DNA from 3 places in the Paenibacillus sp. FSL K6-2524 genome. Region 1 is predicted to be linked to each of the others. Evidence: riboswitches for the same ligand, from Rfam matches in the RefSeq annotation. Region 1 holds a riboswitch; each other region holds the start of a gene.

Evidence for each region. Region 1 has a riboswitch for cobalamin ahead of metE (5-methyltetrahydropteroyltriglutamate--homocysteine S-methyltransferase). Riboswitches for the same ligand answer to the same signal wherever they lie in the genome.
Region 2: linked by a shared signal. The riboswitch ahead of NST85_RS08010 (ABC transporter substrate-binding protein) and the one ahead of metE (5-methyltetrahydropteroyltriglutamate--homocysteine S-methyltransferase) in region 1 are both predicted to bind cobalamin.
Region 3: linked by a shared signal. The riboswitch ahead of NST85_RS03130 (anaerobic ribonucleoside triphosphate reductase) and the one ahead of metE (5-methyltetrahydropteroyltriglutamate--homocysteine S-methyltransferase) in region 1 are both predicted to bind cobalamin.

What each region holds. Positions count from the first base shown of each region.
Region 1 is NZ_JBBOSP010000001.1:2,975,230-2,979,488, forward strand. It holds gene nagE (N-acetylglucosamine-specific PTS transporter subunit IIBC) at 1-583, shown strand, start outside; gene NST85_RS13420 (DMT family transporter) at 700-1,014, opposite strand; gene NST85_RS13425 (DMT family transporter) at 1,014-1,355, opposite strand; guanidine-I (ykkC/yxkD leader) riboswitch at 1,438-1,534, opposite strand; gene NST85_RS13430 (helix-turn-helix transcriptional regulator) at 1,890-2,252, shown strand; cobalamin riboswitch at 2,352-2,547, shown strand; gene metE (5-methyltetrahydropteroyltriglutamate--homocysteine S-methyltransferase) at 2,765-4,259, shown strand, end outside.
Region 2 is NZ_JBBOSP010000001.1:1,812,282-1,816,540, reverse strand. It holds gene NST85_RS08015 (FecCD family ABC transporter permease) at 1-432, opposite strand, end outside; gene NST85_RS08010 (ABC transporter substrate-binding protein) at 429-1,430, opposite strand; cobalamin riboswitch at 1,633-1,841, opposite strand; gene NST85_RS08005 (methyl-accepting chemotaxis protein) at 1,942-3,501, opposite strand; gene NST85_RS08000 (transposase) at 3,784-4,107, shown strand; gene NST85_RS07995 (IS3 family transposase) at 4,098-4,259, shown strand, end outside.
Region 3 is NZ_JBBOSP010000001.1:727,001-731,259, forward strand. It holds gene NST85_RS03130 (anaerobic ribonucleoside triphosphate reductase) at 1-1,826, opposite strand, end outside; cobalamin riboswitch at 1,998-2,229, opposite strand; gene NST85_RS03135 (MTH1187 family thiamine-binding protein) at 2,430-2,729, shown strand; tRNA gene NST85_RS03140 (tRNA-Thr) at 2,827-2,898, shown strand; gene NST85_RS03145 (DUF2752 domain-containing protein) at 3,498-3,926, opposite strand; gene NST85_RS03150 (DUF4234 domain-containing protein) at 3,936-4,259, opposite strand, start outside.

The DNA.
Region 1 (4,259 bases):
TGCTCTTGCTTCGTTCTTAACTGGTATTACTGAACCATTAGAATTTGCCTTTATGTTCGTTGCACCAGTACTTTACGGTGTTCACATCGTCTTGTCCGGTATCTCAGCGTTCGTCACTTATGCGCTAGGGATGAAGCTTGGTTTTGGATTCTCGGCCGGTTTGATTGACTATGGACTCGGTTGGGGGCTCTCAAGCAAACCATTGCTCTTGATTCCAGTTGGTTTGGTCACAGCAGTACTATACTATGTGATCTTCCGCTTCCTCATCGTCAAGTTGAACCTGAAAACTCCGGGCCGTGAAGACGAAGATCCTGAAGAAGAAGATACAGCTTCTGGTCCCGTATCTGCGGATAGCCGTCCAGCTCTGATTTTGGCTCAACTAGGTGGACCTAGCAACATTACATCTGTTGACGCTTGTATCACACGCCTTCGACTCATCGTTAAAGATGAGAAGGCCGTTAATGACTCAGGACTTAAGAAGCTTGGGGCTTCTGGTGTTATGAGACTCGGCAAAGGCGCAGTACAAGTCGTGTTCGGACCACAATCCGAAGCGATCAAAGATGATATTCAAAAGTTGTTGTAGATTATTATTATAAAATAATGAGTTTCTTATTTCAAGCAGGGCGGAACTTGATCCGTCCTGCTATTCTATTGCTTTCTTTCTATTAATAATGATCTCAGCTCAGTTCGTCTTAAACTTTACGAGACAAGCTTTAATCCAAGTGCAGCTCCTAAAACCATAGAAATAAAAACGATTCTTCTCCAATCTTTTGATTCCCCGTACAAAAGCATACCCGATATCGCGCCACCTGCGGTTCCAATTCCTGTCCAGATAGCATAAGCAGTTCCCATAGGTAGTGTTTTCATCGCAAATGCAAGTAGTACAAAACTAATTCCGAATCCTGTAATTAAAAGTACTAAGGATTGCCAGTTCCGGTCCTTATGCAACTTGTTGATCATAGTAACACCCAGCATTTCAAATACTCCTGCAAAAATCAAAGAAATCCAAGCCATTAGGAAGCAGCTCCTTCCTGATCTTTATCTTTCGTAACTAGCTTCAAACCAATCACACCAACTAATAAAAGTAGAATAAATAGTATTTTTGCCACTTTAATCGGTTCTCCAAAAAAGATAATTTCAGATAAAACAGTTCCAGCTGTACCCATGCCTACAAAAACAGCATAAACGGTCCCAACAGGAAGTTTTCTTCCAGCCATAACCATTAAATAGAAGCTGAGGATCACAGCAACAACAGTTCCTGCCCAAGTCCAAATATCATTCGCGTGCTTTAAACCAATCACCCAGAACACTTCAAAAAATGCTGCAATATAAACCTTTATCCACTCTTTGTTCATAACGTGCTCACTCCTTAATTTTTTTGCGTTATCTCCTAAAAAAAAACAAAATAAGCCTAGGAGATAACTGTTATTATACAGTTCCTCCCAGGCTTTTATCCCTCCGTGACACAGCCGTAGCTGTGAGTTTTCTCTCGGACCAGACCAACATGTGTTGCGGAACCCTAGAAAACATTTAATATACAATTACGTATGATTATACCTATATTCTAAATTTAAACAAGAACCAAATAATGGTAGATACGAAGAGAAGGAGAGATGAGCAGCAAAGTTGTTTCGAGAGGGAACATTTTTTGCGGGCACGATAGACGAAAACTTACGAAGACCCCAAAAGAACCCTTCAAGATGAACATTTCAACATATGAAAAATTCACAATAGAAAAGATATTTCAGTTGTATCTACTTCACACGTGTTTTTTCATCAGTTCACGCTGTTTACTTACAACAGATCAAGTTATAAAAGAAGACCGAAAAATCCTATTGTGAAAAATTCATACCTTATATATACTAGGTAGAAAAGGCGGGGTGAAACGGATGGCGTTCATGATAGCACAAAGAGCATATCTTAAATTATTCCTGATAGGAATGGTAGAGAGAAGACGGGGATACGGTTATGAAATGTTGGATGAGCTGAAGGAGCAGTTCAAACCATTTGGTTATGTTCCTCCACAAAGTGAGATTTACAGAGCGCTACATGAATTGGTACAGGAAGGTGTATTGTATCGTACTAAGAAATTGAAGGGGAACGATCCAAAGGTTGATTTTCAGGAAATCGTGTTATATCACTTTACTGAAGAGGGTTACGAGAAGGCGGAACTGTACAAGAAACAGGTCAAAGCTGATTTGGATCGGTGCATTGGTATGTTGAATAAAGCGGTTACGGATCACTATTTATGAAGTTACCGCGTTAAATTAATTAATCCGAGTTGTTTGGTGTTGTATTATGAAGTGATATGCAGTAACATAAATAACATATTCATAGAATTGTAACCAAAACTGAATAATGTGGAGATAGGTGCTTCAATCATCATGACTGAAGCTTAAAAGGGAAGACCGGTGTAATGCCGGCGCGGTCCCGCCACTGTAACAGAGGAGTCGAATAACACAATGCCACTGGTGATGCATCACTGGGAAGGCTGTTGTTCGGCAAAGATTCTGGAGCCAGGAGACCTGCCTATTTTGACAGCACTGTTGTACCTACGGGAGATAGGGGGGTGTTAAAGATGCAAGCCATTGATACTAATTTCAAGGGTCCTCTTTAGCTATTTCGCTATAGGGGGCCCTTTTTGATTTCGTTTTATCTTACGAAGTAACGCTCACAAAACTTTAAAGCATATGCTTACGAAGTAGTTTTGTACGAAGCAAATTTGTAGAAGTAAAGTTCACAAAACTTTTAGGAGGTTATCGATTTGAGTAAAATTATTAGTGGTAACTTGGGGTATCCAAGAATTGGGCAACAACGTGAATGGAAGAAGAGTATTGAAGCATTCTGGAGCGGTAAAATTGAGGAATCCGAACTTCATGAGCGTCTAACAGACATCCGACTTCATAATCTGAAATTGCAGAAGGACAAAGGTATTGATATCATCCCTGTGGGTGATTTTACGTACTATGATCATGTACTCGATACTGCCGTTATGTTCGGACTTATTCCTGCTCGTTTTGAATTTGCAGGCAGTGAAGTGCCATTAACTACATATTATGATATTGCCCGGGGGAATAAAGGGGCAGCTGCCAGTGAAATGACGAAATGGTTCAATACGAACTATCACTATATTGTTCCGGAGCTCGGATCAAGAAAACCTGAAATTACGGTTAATAAGCCGCTTGTGGCTTATCGTGAAGCCAAAGAAAAGTTGAATATCGAGGGTAGACCTGTGTTGCTTGGCTTATACACTTTCCTGAAACTTTCGAAAGGTTTTGACAATGCTGGATTGGACGGCTGGATTGAACAACTATTACCCCTCTATGTGCAGGTACTGCGTGAACTTCAAGAAGCTGGAGTGAAATGGGTTCAAATTGATGAACCTGCTCTGGTTACATCGGTTACAGCTGAAGATCTTGGACGTTTAACGTTGATATATGACACGATTAGTCGTGAAGTTCCAGAATTATCTCTTCTATTACAAACTTATTTTGAAGCTCTTAGCAGCTATGAAGGGATTGTTTCATTACCGGTTGCCGGAATTGGACTTGATTTGGTACATGGACTGAACGAAAATTTAGAGGCATTACGCCGTTATGGATTCCCATCAGGTAAGACGTTAGGTGCTGGGGTCATTGATGGACGTAACATTTGGAGGGCGGATCTCTATCGCCAGTATGAACTTCTTCAAGAGTTGACGAAATTGACGCAGGGTGCGGATATTATCGTTCAACCATCTTGTAGCTTATTGCATGTACCCGTGTCGGCAGCCGCCGAGATATCTCTACAACCTGAACTGAAGGATGCACTTGCATTCGCCGAAGAGAAGCTAGAAGAAATTGCTGCGTTGAGTCGCTCAGTATCAGAGGGGAAACTAGATGAGCTGTTTCAGAAGAACCGTAAATCTCTTGAGAGCTTGAGTGCTGACCCTGCACGTAACCGGGAGAATGTTACTTTAGCGGTAGAGCAAATCCTGCTTCAACCATCGGAAAGAAAAAGTGAGTTTTCCGTACGTAAGTCCCTGCAAAAAGAGAAATGGAACCTTCCATTCCTACCTACTACTACAATTGGGAGTTTCCCTCAAAGTTCAGAGATCCGTTCAGCTCGTCAAAAATGGCGTAAAGGTGAATGGTCCGAGCAACAATATGATCAGTTCATTTCGGAACAAATCAGTCAGTGGATCACACTTCAAGAGGAGATCGGACTTGATGTGCTCGTACATGGTGAATTCGAACGGACTGATATGGTCGAGTTTTTCG
Region 2 (4,259 bases), 1.2 Mb from region 1:
GACCCATAACGTTACCATTCCTGTTAGAAAGGCAACAACAGGTAGAGAAAACACGCCGATCAAAGAGAACTGCCATCCGAAGAAAATGAGCGTTGCCGCCCCCACAGCGGAACCCGATGATACCCCAAGGGTAAACGGGTCTGCCAACGGATTGCGTAGTACTCCCTGAAAGGCAGCTCCCGCTATAGCAAGTGCCGCTCCAACCAGGAGACCCAAAAGAACACGAGGTAGTCGAACCTGCATGATGATTTGTTCCGAAGCTACATCCCAATCCTTAGTCACGAGTTGACCTATCCAGGGTAATCGATGCAACAAAATTCGAAGTATCTCTCCTAATGGCAAGGATACGGAACCAAATCCAATACAGATAAGTAACGTGACGCCGAGTAGGATCAGGCCAATCGCCCCATATCCCGCCAGCTTTTTACTCATTTATTCATCAATTCCGGATAAATCGCTGTTGCCATCTCAATCAATCCTTGAGTTACACGAGGACCCGGGCGGCTTAATAAATTATCATTAAGGCCAACAACGTGATCTTCTTTAATTGCTTTAATTTGATCCCATCCACTACGGCCTTTAATAATTTCGGCCAATGTCTTGTTATTCTCATCCACAACGCTGCTTGCATACAAAATGACGTCTGGATTTGCTTTAATAATATTCTCTTCATTAATTTCATTCCAACCTGTCAGATCAGAAGCTACATTCACGCCACCGGCTAGTGTAATCATTTCATCCATAAATTCACCTTTACCCACTGTCCAGCCTGGGGAGAATTCAATATAGACTTTACTCCGTTGCTCTGGTGTAAGTGATTTGACCGCCTCAACAACTTGATCACGTTCTTTTTCCATTTGGGAAACTACTTCTTCCCCTTTTGCCTGATGATCGGTAATTTGAGCTACTGCCCGAATATTAGCTATTACTCCATCTAGAGTTTTAGCATTAGATTGATATACTTTGATACCCAAATCGGTAAGGCTCTTCACTGTTGCTTCATCTACTAAATTGCCCGCCAATACCAAATCTGGTTGTGCCGCCACAACAGCTTCTACATTAACCTGCCATCCGCCCATTTTAGGCTTATCCTTAACAGCATCTGGATAATCATCATTATCAGATACCCCAACAACTTGTTCATCTAATCCGAGCGCAAACAATCCCTCAGTCTCAGACGGTGCAAGTGATACAATCTTCTGTGGTGCCGACTCAAAAGTAAATTCTGTACCTTTAGCATCTGTTACAGTTAAAGGGTACGTTGTTTTGAGTTCATCCTGTGTTGGTGCTGGAGTTGCTGTATTCTGCTCCTTTTGCACCTCATTTGTTGCGTTATTACTGTTCGCTGCGTTATTCGTACCACAACCTGCTGTTACAGCAAGCATTAATGCGAGCAACCAAACCGCCCAAATCTTTCTCATGTTCTTCATCTCTTTCTTCCTCCCCTTAATGGTTACTCTAATCTAGCATGAGCGAAGTTCCTTTGTTGATCACCTTATAAATCTTCGTACAAGAAAAAACCCAATCCGCTAGGAATTGGGTTACGTCTACAAGGTCATACCTATGACACCGCAAATACACGGGGCCCAGCATGAATCATCTTAGCAGAACGTTATCCTTTCCTCGAAGGACCGTCTATTACACCCGTGGGCAGGTCTCCTGACTTACCAGGTTGAATGACTAAGCTCGCCTTCCCATTATCCTTCATGGATAACAGTGGCAGAAAAGAGCTTCATCCCTGTTTTACAGTGGCGGGACCGTACCGGATTTGCACCGGCTTCCCTTTTAACCTAAAGTCTGCGATAACCGCTTTCTTCAGGACCTACGGGTATTCATTGGTTCGTGTGTCTATAAAGGCTTTCTTCTCTATAGGATTATAGGGGAAAAGGACAAAAGTTACAATACGAGTATAAATCAATCAGAAATATCTAAAAACACAAACTATACGTTACTTCCAGCGGCAATATTACCTAAGGATAAATCCGCTCCTAGTACACCAACTACCTCACCATCACTTAGAATCGGTACAGAAAGAGTCACACATCGTTGCTTCGTAATTGCAGATATGTATACTTCGGACAACACCGTTTCACCGGCCAAGGATCTTCTGAACCAATCTCTCCCTCTCGCATTAAGCAGACCCGCCTCAGGAATCGATACCACAAACGAACCATCACACCGGTTAGTCCATACAGCTTCCATAACCGTTTCTCTTGCCAATAGTTCCGCAAGTGCTGTTCGATGGACAGGTTCCTCCATCCCAATAAATAGGGGTTGTTTGGCTGCTTGAGATAGTTTGAGAGAATATGTCTGCCTAAGCTCAACTATACCATCCAATACATCTTCACTCGAATCAGAAATGCTATCCAGAGACGACATTAATTCCACGGATGCCTTGTGAAGTCCTACAGCCACGATTTCCAGATTAGCTGTGTGATTTCTTTGCGATTCCATTCGCTCTAAAGCACCTCCCACATGCGTAATGTTGTGATTAAGTGCATCATACACCTCTTCCAACATATTCTCCATATTCCGTGTCAACTCCGCCTGCTCCTGGCTTCGCGGGCCCGTTTCTCCAATGAGGCCATCTATCGCAGTGACCTCCTCAGTAATATAGCGAATATCTTCACCCATCTTCCGCATCAAAGAAGCACCTTGTGTAGCTGAGTCCCTTCCCCCTTGAAGTGAAATCTTCACCCTCTCAACTTCCTCTGCAATACGCTGAAATAAAGGTGCTGAATTACCGATCGCATGACTGCTTTGTTCAGCAAGTTGCCGCATCCGTACTGCAACTACATCAAACCCCTTCCCTTGGTCACCAACCCGAGCAGCTTCAATGGACGCATTCAATGCCAGCAACGCCACCTCCCCAGCAATCCCTTGCATATCCTGGTATAACGCTCCAAGCTTGCGAGTATTCTGTTCCAAATCCTCCATCGGTTTTTCAATCGACTGTTGGGAATCGGCTAGTGCGTGAATTGTGTCGTCAGCTTCTCTAAGAGATTCTGCCATAAGTGATGCCTCAGCCCTTGTCTTCTCACTCCGGGTATGTAGTGTCTTTGCCATCTCTTGAATTTCTGCTGCAGAAGCAGCTACTTCCTCCATGGCTGCAAGACTTTCTTGAACCAACTCTAATGATCGTTCACTACTTTGCTTGAGCTTCATATCCTCCAAAGAAGCGGTATCTGCTAGGCTCTTTAGTTTCTCTATACTTCCATTTACTTCACCGACAGCCGCCTGAACCCGATCCGCCGCTACCAAAGATTCGTTAGCAATGGTATTCCAATTCGTTGTTGTTGAGGCGCCCTGCAGCATGACTGTTGATTCAGTTCCCTGTTTAAGTCCTGTTAGCAAAAGTAGACCAAGGGTTAGGAAGGTTAAAAGTGCCATTACAATGATATACCAGGATGCGCCCTGCCACAGCACTCCAATAACCATAATTAGTGCGATTCCTGTTCCAAACATGGAGATACTTCTTGCACTCGAACGGAGTTGATTCATCTTCACCACTCCAATATGTTAGTTTACCTAACATTATAGTGCGATTAACACCATTTTCACAGCAAAAATATCATATTTTCGATAAAAGTAATTGATGATATTTGCTGTTTGAGTTATACATTACATCACATGTAATATATTTGGTTGCTCTGAGTGCTTTGAGATGAAGGCATCAGGGGGTATTCTGACATCATTCTAACGGAACCAGCCTATATAGCCCCCTAATCCAATTGGACACTCCAATCCACCTCATATACACTAAAATGAGTAAGGAGTAAATCGATGAAAAGACGATTCAGGTGCCCTGTTGAAACGAAGAAGGAGCTAGTGGTTGAAGTGCTTGCCGGTTACCGAGTAGAGATGGTAGCCCGGAAGCACGGAATGTCTCCTAAAACGTTAAGCAACTGGGTCCGCCAATATCAGGATGAGGTGGACGACCTTATGAAAAAGAAGCAAATCGATGCCGAGAAACTGAAACAGAATGCAGCCAGTTACGAAGATTTGCAGAAGAAATATGACAGTGCCATGAAGCTGTTGGGAGAAAAAGAACTCGAAAACAACATCCTTCGTGACTTGGTAAAAAAAAAGTATCCCGATTGGAAGTAGCAACACACTGGATTGAACAGGGATATCCTATTCAAAGAGTACTACGTCTGTGTGGAATCCCTCGTTCAACCTACTACTATCGTCTGCAACATCCTGAACACCAACAACCTGTCAGTAGCGGCCGGCCTATTCCGGGTTACTCATTTGACAAG
Region 3 (4,259 bases), 2.2 Mb from region 1:
CCGATAATTCCCTCAAAGCCGCAGGCTGAGCAGCGATCAATCGGGTGATTGATACTGAAATAGCTGACCTGTTGCGATAGAGCGTATTGAATGATTTTCAAGAACGCTGCGGGATTACTCCGGGCATTACCGTTCAGCTCAATATAAGAGATGGCTCCTGCATTACATAGATCGTGGAAAGCGGATTCTAGTTCAATCTTTCTAGCAGCACTAATAGAATAGTAGACTGGAATATGAAAAGAGTTCGTATAGTATTCACGATCCGTTACACCTGCGATCGAACCATAAGTGGACTTATCCCGCTTAGTAAACTTGCCGGACAAGCCTTCTGCCGGTGTGGCGAACAGGGTAATGTTCAGGTTGTGGCGCTCACTCTGACGGTCGCAATAATTACGCATATAGGAAATTAATTCGAAAGCTTTTTTGTATATGTCGTTATCTTCGCCATGATGTTTGCCGTACATAGCCTTCATACATTCTGCGAGACCAATGAATCCAATGGACAAGCTGCCATGTTTAAGGAGTTCGCCAACGGGCTCTTCTGGATGAAGATGTTCGCCGCCTTCCCATACGCCTTCTCTCATCATGAAGTCCGAGGCTTTGGCTTTCTGGGCCTTTTGAATGTTGTAACGGTGCAGTAGTCCTTCAAGTGCGATATCGAGATAATGATCTAACTCCCGGTAGAATCCGCGCTCATCAGCTACTTTACGTTGTCCTAATACGGTACCATGCTCCAAACCAAGCTTCACAAGATTCATCGTATTGAAGGAGAGATTTCCTTTGCCGGACAAATGATTACGTCCAAAGCGGTCGTGTAGTACTCGTGTACGACATCCCATTGTTGCGAATTCCGTATCAGGATCACCTGGCACGTAATACATCAAGTTTAGCGGCGCATCTAGGTTCGCAAAGTTTGGATAGAGCCTTTTAGCGGAACATTCTGCCGCTTTTAGAAATAGCGAATAGTTAGGGTCCTCTGGTGCTTGATTGACGCCTTGTTTACATTTGAAAATTTGAATGGGGAAAATCGGTGTTTCGCCACTGCCCAGTCCGCGCATCGTAGCTGTCAGTAGTGACTCTGTAACGAGCTTGCCTTCCGGTGAGGTGTCGGTACCATAGTTTATACTTGTGAATGGAATTTGCCCACCTGCACGGCTCGACATCGTATTCAAATTGTGAATAAGACTCTCAGCAGCTTGTAGTGTTTCACTCTCGGTTTCTTTGAGTGCAAATTTAAATGATTTAGGATAACTCTCTTGTAAGTCGCTACGGCTCATTGAGATGTAGCCCATGCTGTCATCCAAGCTACCTTCATCAAAGTAATCCAGACCTTTGCGGAAATATTTGAAGAACGACTTCGCTACAAAAGGAGCCAGGTCGAAATCTATTTTATTAGCTGAAACGCCGCCATATTGTGAATTTTGCTGGGATTGAAAAATAATAGCGACTAAAGCCATAGCAGTCATTATTGAGTTTGGAGGACGTACGCTCCCATTGCCGGTATTGAAACCTTCACGGAGTAATTTGTCGAATGGGATAAAAATGCAGTTGGTCGTGCCGATCGCATATTGATCAAGATCGTGGACATAAACAACATTATCTTTAATTGCTTGTATCAACCGTTTTGGCATAACGAAGTTTCCTGCATACCATTTGGCGTATTCACTACCGAATTTACTCATTTTGCCCGAGAAACTTTCCCCGTTCAAATTGGCGTTTTCGCGAAGCATCTCCAAATTTCGACTCTCAACGATTTCATCGCCCAGAGTAATTACTTCATCAAGCATTATTTCACGGTCGGTAAAAATAGGGTTTAACAACGCCATTTCAAAGTTCTCCTCCCAAAAAACTCAGCATTAATATAATATAAAAAGCATTCTCAACCCTACTAGGTCAAAAATGCCCGAATGCATCTCAAGAAAAGCCTAATGGCATTTCAAAAAATAGCTGAATGTCAGCTGCAAGCGGACACCATACCCGTTCCTCGCAGGATTGTTCCGGTGTCGTCTAAACAGGCAGGTATCCTGGCTTCCGGAATAGTCCTCCGACGCCTTCCCGCAGGATAGAAATAACTGCAGTGGCATTCTGTCGGATGATTCTTTAGAGGGTCCATATTAACCCTAGAAGCTTCCGGTTACAGTGGCGGGACCGCAGCGGAATTGCACCGCACTTCCCTTTTTAAGTCGCAGCGGGATTTCCCGCTGGATCACCTGTTTACACTATATTTGGTTGCGTTGTTACAAGAGTAACCCAATATATTGTGTTTGTAAACGGAAAATTTACAAAATAAACGATCGGATAATGGTCTGAAAGTGAAGGATTGGCTTCATGATGCGGGCTCGCGGGGACAAAATAAAATTGTGAACTTTTATTGCATCTGTGGAGTGGTTACAATAGAGAGAGGTGAAAATAATTAAGGAGGTTTTACGATGGCAATTGCGGAGGTAACGGTTATTCCGATCGGAACGGGAACGACTAGTCTCAGTCCCTATGTAGCAGAATTACAGCGAGTATTGGAGAAACAAGAGGGAATACAGTATCAATTGACGTCGATGAGTACGATTATTGAAGGCTCACTTGATCATATTTTTGCGGCAATCCGGGCCATACATGAAGCGCCTTTTCAATCTGATGCCCAGCGTGTGTCCACCTCGATCAAAATAGATGATCGTCGGGACAAAATTAGCTCTTCGGAACAAAAGCTACGCTCAGTGCGTGAGAAGTTATAGGAACTTTATTGAATAGAGGGAATCATTAGGCACTTATGCTTGCAATAATTTCTGAGCGTTGTATAATTGTTTTTGTTTCCCGCATAACAAGCACCATGCTGGTGTAGCTCAGGGGTAGAGCAACGCACTCGTAATGCGTAGGCCGGGGGTTCAATTCCCTTCACCAGCATCTTTATAATATACGCAGCCTTCTACGAAATTCGTGGGAGGTTTTTTTGATATTTCACATGGTCTATATATACATTTTATCCCAACAGAGGATATAATAAGTTATACGATAGTTTAGGAGGGATCCAAATTACTGCACAAGGTAGGGGAACACGCAATGCTACAGTAATTGTCTTATTACTAGTAGCTATTTTACTAGCGATAACGAACCCAACAATAGAGGATTTCAGCGAATATATCGTGAAGGAAATTACGAATGAAAGTGACGGTGTAATAGTACAAGGAATTGCTAACTCGTTGGGAAGATCTGTTATTGAGGCTACTAGTGAACGCGATAACTATGTTATTTTTTCAATATTTACAGTAATTGATGGTGCATCGTCTGGTAAAGTTCTAGGACTCTTAAACAGGATATTTATCACGTTATGAACATACATAATTAGCGCTGGCCTGCGGATATTCTCCGTATGGCCCTTTTTTATGAAATTTACCTTTCCTTCTTATCACCCACATGATAGTTATAGAAAAAAGAGCATGATCTCCCGTTTCCGAGAAACCATGCTCCAAATCTTTGTACCTGTTACCCTTAAACTATCGTTACTACAACCCAATCCATTGCTTCACAATAGTGAGCAGGGTGGGGATCAACGCATCCGGATTGTACACCATCGGCTCGATTTGATCGGGAAGCATGAAGATTAATCGTAAAATCCACACTGCTAGTAGCAAAATAATAAATAGGATAATAATTGGCTGACTTAATTTTTTATAAGCTGCGAGTATGCACATCAGTATAGGCATGATGAATAACGGATGGTATATCAATGCTGCTCCAATATCCCCTTGAAAGAGACTCATATAAGCTCTCGTCATACCACAAGCAGGACTAGGAATACCAAATACATTTGTAAAGATACAAATACTCCCTTGGAACAGAAGATTTACCGCAATACTAAGGAGTCCCACGACACCAAAAACGAAGATGGGCAGGAACCTCTTCCGGTCCAATTGTTTCAATGCACTAATCATATAGAATGATTAAGCTGTTATAAACTTATTAATTTTGTGCTGAAGAATTGCCACAGAAACAATCGAACCAAATAAATACAAGATAACGATCAATGCCGTATCATTAGTTGCATACCTATTTCCACGAGCAACATCCGCTTCATATATACGTGAACCTGCTTTGTAGAACGCAAAGAACCCGTAAATTCCGCAAGTGATTATTGTTAATATCAAATCTAGACCTGCGCTGCCTTCATTATCTCGGCTAATCTCTCTTGATTCATCCAAGACTTTGTACATCCAATAAATCCCGTAAATTCCGCATGTGATAATAGAAAAAAGAATACCCAAACC